DNA from 2 places in the Paenochrobactrum glaciei genome. Region 2 is predicted to be linked to the other one. Evidence: riboswitches for the same ligand, from Rfam matches in the RefSeq annotation. Region 2 holds a riboswitch; the other holds the start of a gene.
What was found. A riboswitch is a leader RNA that binds a small molecule or an ion and turns the genes downstream of it on or off. The one in region 2 is predicted to bind thiamine pyrophosphate.
Positions count from the first base shown of each region.

Region 1: it holds a riboswitch for thiamine pyrophosphate, as region 2 does, so the genes downstream of both, thiB (thiamine ABC transporter substrate binding subunit) here and ABDZ76_RS11000 (TenA family protein) in region 2, are expected to answer to the same signal.

Region 1 is NZ_BAAADE010000005.1:78,588-82,434, forward strand. Features, by position in the region: gene thiP (thiamine/thiamine pyrophosphate ABC transporter permease) at 1-1,507, opposite strand, end outside; gene thiB (thiamine ABC transporter substrate binding subunit) at 1,518-2,522, opposite strand; TPP riboswitch at 2,568-2,683, opposite strand; gene ABDZ76_RS12810 (thiamine diphosphokinase) at 2,769-3,398, shown strand; gene ABDZ76_RS12815 (YMGG-like glycine zipper-containing protein) at 3,517-3,801, shown strand.
Region 2 is NZ_BAAADE010000003.1:307,567-311,413, forward strand. Features, by position in the region: gene ABDZ76_RS10975 (PRC-barrel domain-containing protein) at 1-394, shown strand, start outside; gene ABDZ76_RS10980 (CsbD family protein) at 532-735, opposite strand; gene ABDZ76_RS10985 (PepSY domain-containing protein) at 946-1,254, shown strand; gene ABDZ76_RS10990 (hypothetical protein) at 1,272-1,859, shown strand; gene ABDZ76_RS10995 (hypothetical protein) at 1,990-2,202, shown strand; TPP riboswitch at 2,256-2,371, shown strand; gene ABDZ76_RS11000 (TenA family protein) at 2,450-3,097, shown strand; gene ABDZ76_RS11005 (LysR family transcriptional regulator) at 3,146-3,847, opposite strand, start outside.

The DNA of each region.
Region 1 (3,847 bases), on a different contig from region 2:
AGGGCAGTGTCGTGAGCGCATCACTGCCAAAAAGCGCAATGGTGCCAAGATCGCCCAAAGAGAGTGCAAAGGCAAAAGCAAAGGCGATAATGGCTGGTTGACGCATTACCGGCCAGTCGATCAGGCGTAAACGGCTGATGCCTGAAATTCCTAGTTGCGCGCATAATTGATTGTGATTAGCGGCGGCATTGTCCCATGCAGGGCGGATGAGACGCACGGCAAAAGGCATCGCCATTGCTGCATTGACGGTAATGACCATTGCTGCTGCAAAAGAAAACGGGTTACCGAAATTGCGCAACAGAATGAACCAGCCTGCGCCTAAGATAATCGGCGGTACAACCAGTATCAGGCTGGAGCCGGTTTCAAGCGCATTTTGATAGAAGCGCGTTAAGGAGCGTGGTTTGATGTTCAGTGTTTGGCTTGCGCTATATTCACGCGCAATGACCAGCGCGAAGGAAAGCAGCACTGATAAACATGCCGATGAAGCGCCAAGCCAGAGACTGGTGAAAATCGCATTCCACACAGCCGCTTCACTGAGCAGTCGTGAAAAATCGGCCATGAAAGAAGAAGCCACAATGCCAACCACCGGACTGGCAATAAAAACAAAGCCAATCAGAATGATGGCGTAATTACAAAGACGTGTTTGTATTTTGACATTGTCATAGCGCTTGGCTGTTATTTGCAGTGAAAATCCCTCTTCGCTCGGGCGTCCGAAAAAACGTAACAGTGCCAGAACCGAAAGTGTCAAAATAAGCTGCATCAGTGTGAGGGCTACAGCGCGGGTCAGATCAAAATCAAAATGCAGTGCTTGATAAATCGCAACTTCCAGTGTGGTGGCACGCGGGCCGCCGCCAAGGGTTAAAACGGTAGTGAAGGAAGTGATGCAGAGCATGAAAATCAAACCGGTAATACCGGAAAGATTGCGCCGGATGACAGGCCATTCAATCAGCCGGAAACGCGCAAAATTGCTCATGCCCAATTGTGCGGATAGTTTCCAGTAATCCGCTGGGATGGTTTCCAGATTGGCTAAAATCAGCCTTACTGCCAGCGGCATATTGAAAAATACATGTGCCAGCAAAATACCGGTAAGGCCGTATATATTGGGCACAAAGGAACTGCCGCTCAAATCAAAAAGATAAGCGATCAGGCCGTTGCGGCCATAAATGGCGGTGATACCTAAAATAGCTACCAGCGAAGGCAGCACCAAAGGCAGGGTAAAGAGCCGCAAAATAAGGGCGCGGCCATAAAAGTCATGCGATGCATGTAAAGCACGTGCCAGCGGAATTGCGACAGCGACAGACAGCAGGCTGGAAAGCAATGCCTGTAAAAGCGTGAAACGTGTGATGCGCCAGACATAGGCATCAAAATTGGCAAAGACCGAGCCTTCGCCAACGGCTAACCATGCAAGTGATAAAAGTGCGCCGCCTGCCAATAGCCCCAAAAAGGCGAGAGCAAAGCTCCCGCTGAGAGGTTTTATGATGGAAGATTTATATCGGCGCACTTGCATTTATCCGCTTTTATTTACTTGAGGCGTTCAGCCATTCGTCGATCCAGTCTTTACGATTGGCGGCGACATCTTCGGATGAGATTTGCAAGGTTTTTGCAGGTTTTACCAGCGCATCAAAGGCCGGATCAAGCGGCTTGGATGTTTTGGCTACAGGGAACATCCAGTTGGTTTCCGGGATGGCATCCTGAAAACCGGGTTCAAGCATGAAAGCCAAAAACTGTTTGGCGAGCGGGTTTTTCTCACCCGTTTTGGTCATGCCAGCCACTTCCACCTGCAAATAATGCCCTTCTTCGAAAGCCAATGCCTGATAGCGGTTGGTCTTGTCAGCGATCACATGATAGGCGGGTGAGGTGGTGTAAGAAAGCACCATCGGCGCTTCGCCTTTGGTGAACAGGCCATAAGCTTCAGACCAGCCCGGTGTGACGGTGAGGATGCGCTTTTGCAATTGCTCCCATTTATCAGCGGCTTCATCACCGTAAACTGCCTTCATCCAGAGCAGCATGCCAAGACCGGGGGTCGAGGTACGGGGATCTTGCAGTACGATTTTTTGAGACGCATCGCCCTCAACCAGTTCTTTCAGGCTTTTAGGCGGATTTTGCATTTTCTCGCTGTCATAGACAACAGCGAAATAGCTGTAATCATAGGGTACGAAAACATCATCCTGAAAATCACCAGGCACATTGATTTGGGCCAGATCAATGCCACTTGGAGCAAAAAGGCCTGATTTATGGGCATCCGCAATCAGGTTATTGTCGAGGCCAAGCACGATGTCGGCTTCGGTTTTGGCGCCTTCCAGTTTCAACCGGTTAAGCAGTGCCACACCATCAGCTGCTGCTACGAATTTAACTTCGCAATCGCAGACCGCTTCAAAATTTTCTTTTACAACAGGTCCGGGCCCCCATTTGGAGGTAAAACTATCATAGGTGTAAACGGTGAGGGTATCTTTTGCCTGTGCTACATGAGCCATGCTCAGCATGATGGCCGCGGACGAGGCGAGTAAAGACAACAGCCGCATAATGCGTCTCCTTGAGTTATCAGGTTCAAAAGGATCATGCGTCGGAAGTTGACAGCATCTAATCCCTCCGCCGGTACAAACCGGATCAGGTTCAGCGGGTTAGCCGGATATAGCGGCCTCTCAGCCTGATGTGAAAACAGCAGGCACCCCGTTAGAGCAGCTTTATATTAAGCATTTCCAAGGCTTATCGCAAGTCATGCGTAAAGGAGCTTTTCGGGGCGGGATGTGCATGTTATGAGCAATTTCATGAGCACATTTGTCATTCTTCTCGGCGGCGATATGGCCGTCACGGATCGCTTGCGCGCCCAGATTAAGGGCGCACGCTTTTTAGCTGCTGATGGCGGTATGCGCCATGCGCTGAGTTTAGGTGTGGTGCCGGAATTATGGCTGGGTGATTTTGATTCCACCGCTGCTGATCTGCTGGAAAAATTCAAAGACGTGCCACGCCAGACTTTTCCGGTTGCAAAGGATATGACTGATGGCGAATTGGCGCTCAACGAGGCCTATCGTTTAGGTGCAACCCGTGTGATTCTGTGCGGTGCTTTTGGTGGCGAGCGCACTGACCACACACTTTTGCATCTGACAATGGCCACAAGACACGCCATTGAGGGGCGTCAGATTTTGCTATCCAGTGGTTTTGAAGAAGCCATGCCGCTGGTGCCGGGCAATTATCAATACGATCTGCCGGATGGTTCGGTTTTCAGTATTTTGAGCTTTTCAGAGCTTGAAGGCCTGACAATTGAGCAAGCAGAATGGCCTTTAGACAAAATTACGCTGCCTTTAGGCTCGTCTTTAACAGTTTCTAATGTTGTGCGTGGAACTCTTTGTGTTTCTTTGCGTTTAGGTCACGCAATACTTATTGCAAAACTGTCATGAAAAGACTTGACGAACAACAGCTAATATAATGTAAGCTAGTTGTAGCAGGACTACCTGCAAGCGCCGAATTGGGGACGCAAGGTCGGTGGTTTTCAACGTATAAAGGGAGATTTCTTCCATGAAATCACGTCTTACTATGATTGCAGTCGCAGGATTGCTCGCATTCTCAACCGCTGCTTGCACAACCAATGAGCAGCGCACAGCTGGTTATGGTGTTGGCGGTGCAGCACTTGGTGCATTGGCTGGTGGTGCAATTGGCGGCAATGGCCGTGGCGCGCTGACCGGTGCAGCTATTGGTGCGGTTGCCGGTACATTGCTGGGTGCATCCACAACCCGCAATGGCGTGCAATATTGCAAATACCGCGACCCATATGGCCGCGTCTATGAAGCTCCTTGCCAATAATAGCACCTTAACCGGTCATTTATTTGCAAGCCTGGCTTGAAATTAT
Region 2 (3,847 bases):
GCGCCGTATTCTTATTACGACTTTAGCCACAGCTGCGATGATTAGTTTTGCTCATGCGCAAACCGTTACAACGACAGAAACAGAAGTGTTTGTAACCGCACAACCAACTGATGTTTTGAGCAGTAATGTCGTTGGTCTTAATGTGTCAGATGCTGAAGGAACTGTTTTTGGCGAAATTAAAGATCTGATCGTTTCTGACAATGAGCTGGCGGGTTATATTGTTTCTGTTGGCGGCTTCTTAGGGATAGGTGAAAAATATGTGATTGTTAGTCCGCAATCTGTAAACATCACCTATGTCGCTGATGATAAATCATGGCAGGCAACTATGAGTGCGACTAAGGAAGAAATCGAAAAGGCGCCTGAATTTAAATATGTAGGGCGTTGGGAAAAATAAGTCCCTATTTAAACAAATGCCGCCAGTCTGTGGCGGCATTTTTATGCGTTAAAATAGCATTTTAATAATAAGCCTATGGTGCTTTTTATACAATCGATACATATAAACAGTGCGCCATGAAGGCGCACTGTTTTTAATTACCAATTCTGATTGTTGTACCAGCTATCTATCTCATTCTTGACGCGGTCTTTTTCAATGCCGTAGCGTTCTTGAATTTTACCTTCGAGCTGTTCCCGGCGGCCTTGAATTTGATCGAGGTCATCGTCTGTGAGCTTTCCCCATTGCTCTTTAACTTTGCCTTTAACCTGTTTCCAATTACCTTCGATACGGTTCCAATCCATTGATCTTCTCCTTTGCTTTATGAGGGTATTAAACCAACGCGGCAGCTTCAAAATGGTTCATAGTATTTTGAAGAAAAATCATAACTCTATATAAAATAAAGATATTTTTGTTTATGTAACTTGTTGTGAATAAAAATTCAGGAACAATTTTCAAAGCTCATGTGTTTACCAAATATCACTGAAATGCAGTGACAAACACAGGAGCTGATCATGAATTATAAAACTATGACGCTCGTAGCTGCTTGCATTTGTATCCCAACATTAGGGCAGGCACAGACGACACCAACCACAGATAAGCCAGCAGTTGTTATGCCGGATCAAGCCAATCCGTCAGCACCCGTTAAAGGTGAAAATAGCTTCACTCAAGATCAGGCGAAAAGCCGGATGGAAGAAGCGGGGTTTACCAATGTGATGGGGCTCACCCTCGATGATGAAGGTGTGTGGCATGCGGCCGGTGAAAAAAATGGAACGCCAGTGATGATCAAGATGGATTATCAGGGCAACATCACTTCAGGTTAATACAACGGGAGATTATTATGAAAACGCTTAATCAGTTATTCGATAATTACGACGCTGCAAAGAGTGTAGTTATTCAACTTGAAGCAGCGGGTATACCATACAAAGATATTAGTATTGTTTCGCACCATGCCGAAAACCGAAGCGAAGCCGGAGAAGGTGCAGGTGTCGGTGCCGGAGTGGGCGCTGCACTTGGTGCAGGTGGAGGATTGCTTGCTGGTCTTGGCATGATTGCAATTCCTGGAGTTGGCCCTGTCGTTGCGGCCGGATGGCTATCTGCCACCCTTGCAGGCGCTGTTGGCGGAGCCGTAGCTGGTGGTGCAGCAGGGGGATTGATCGGCGCACTTATTGACAGCGGTGTGCCTGATGACGAGGCTCATGTTTATGCTGAGGGTGTTCGTCGTGGCGGTGCTATAGTATCAGTGAAAGTTGACGATGAAAAAGCACCGGTTGCTCGACGTATTCTAGCAGATGCTGGTGGTGTTGATGTGAATGCGCGGCGCCAATATTATCGTGAGCAAGGATGGGAGCGTTTTGATCATACGTCCGCTCCATATACGCCTGAAGACGTAGAGCTTGAAAGACAGAAGCTTCTGAATATGCGCTGACAGAGCGTTCCTGCTGATGATTGAAGTCATCGAAAAATTGAAGTGGCTTGAGAAAAGAGATGCGCCATGATGCATATTTCTCAGCCACTCCTCGCTTTTGAACGTAAATATTCAAAAACAGGAGGATGCAATGAAAAAAGTTCCTGCAGAGGATGCGCGACAGGGGCGCAAGGGTGTCTCTGTGTTGGTTGTTTTGCTGTGCAGCCTGTTATTGGCAGTTCTTGTTTGGGTGGGTGTGGAAGCTTACGGACGCATTACATCGGAGAGTAATCATTCATTTGCCAATGATGACAAAGTACCGGATGTCAGCGTGCCTGTTCAGGAGCCCGCTTCGGCTCAGTAATTATTAAACTTTAGGTCAGATGCTTGACGGATCGTGGTCATAGCCTTACTCATGGACAGACCAAGGGGTGTCCCGTCAAGGGGCTGAGATATTGCTATTATCAAAAGCGCAGTGACCCTTCGAACCTGATCCGGATCATGCCGGCGAAGGGATGGGAACAAAAGCCTGCCTTTTGCCGGCCTCTTTGCGAGGCCGTTTATGAATAAAAACTTGTCGGTCTTGCAGCCAACCTTGAAAAGGCAGCATTATGACTGAACGCTTTACTGAAATCTTAAAAAACAGCAGCCAGCCGCTCTGGTCACAAGCGGTTGATCATCGTTTTGTGCAGGAATTGCATGCAGGCACAATCAGCGATGAAGTGATGGCAGCCTATTTGATACAGGACCATCGGTTCTTGGATAGTTTCCTCACATTGCTGGGTGCAGCGATTGCAACGGCTGATACTTTCGAAGCGCGTTTACGTTTCGGCCAATTTGCGGGCATGGTTTCAAGTGATGAAAACACTTATTTCTTACGTGCTTTTGAAGCGCTTGGTGTGAGTGCTGACATGAGAGCTGCTATTCCTGATAGTCAGCCAACTAAAGGTTTTCAGGCAATTATGCGCGAAGCTGCCGAGACCCGTTCTTATGCCGCTATTTTGTCCGTTCTCAATGTAGCAGAATGGCTTTATCTGGAGTGGGCGTCAGATCGTGATAAGGCTCTGCCGGATAATTTTGTGCATGCTGAATGGATTACCTTGCATGATAATCCATTTTTTTGCGATTTTGTTGCGTTCTTACGCGGTGAACTTGATCGCGTTGGTCCGACAGAGGTGGAGTGCAGTAAAGACTTTTTCACGCGCGCTGTTCAGCTTGAACTGGCATTTTTTGATGCAGCTTATCAAGAATACGCATAATTAATAAAGGTCAGGTCAGGCGGTGATGAATATCGTCTGGCCTGATCTTTAACCAGCAGGCAGTGCTTTTTCGGCTTTTAAAGTTGTGAGATATGAGGCGCGGCGCCAGAATTTTTCTGCTTGCTGATTGCGGAAATTATGTGTTCGGTAAATACGGATTTCCACTAAAAGATCATCTTCGGTCGTGCCAGCACGAACCAGTAACCCACGGCTCAGTTCGTCATTGACCAGGCTTTGTGGAACCCATGTGACGCCATGACCGGAAATAGCCATTGCTTTAAGTGCGCTGGACATTCCGTTTTCATAGACAGAATGAAGATTATATTGCCGTTTCTCAATTAAATGCTGCAATGCAAGGGAGAAAAATGCATTGCTGCGATAGCTTAAAAAATGTGTCGGTAGATAGCTCTTGGTGAGGCTGTGCATAGGGCTGCCGTCGCGATTAGGCGCACTGACTGCAATAACGCGCTCCATGCCAACCGACAAAAATGGAAATTTTTTCAAGTCTTCCATTTGCTTTACATCATCAAGAGCATAGGTCAGGAAAAAGTCGCATTGGCCATGTACCAATGTTGACATATTTCCTAAAAATGAGGCGTGTGGATCAGTAAAACGCACACGAAATTCATCGCCAACAGCTTCCATGTCAGCCATCCAAAGCGGGAAGAAACTTAAAGATAAGCTGTTTAACGTTGCGAAAGAGAGCACTTCCCAGACGGGATTATACTGCTCATAAAGCCATTTTCTGGA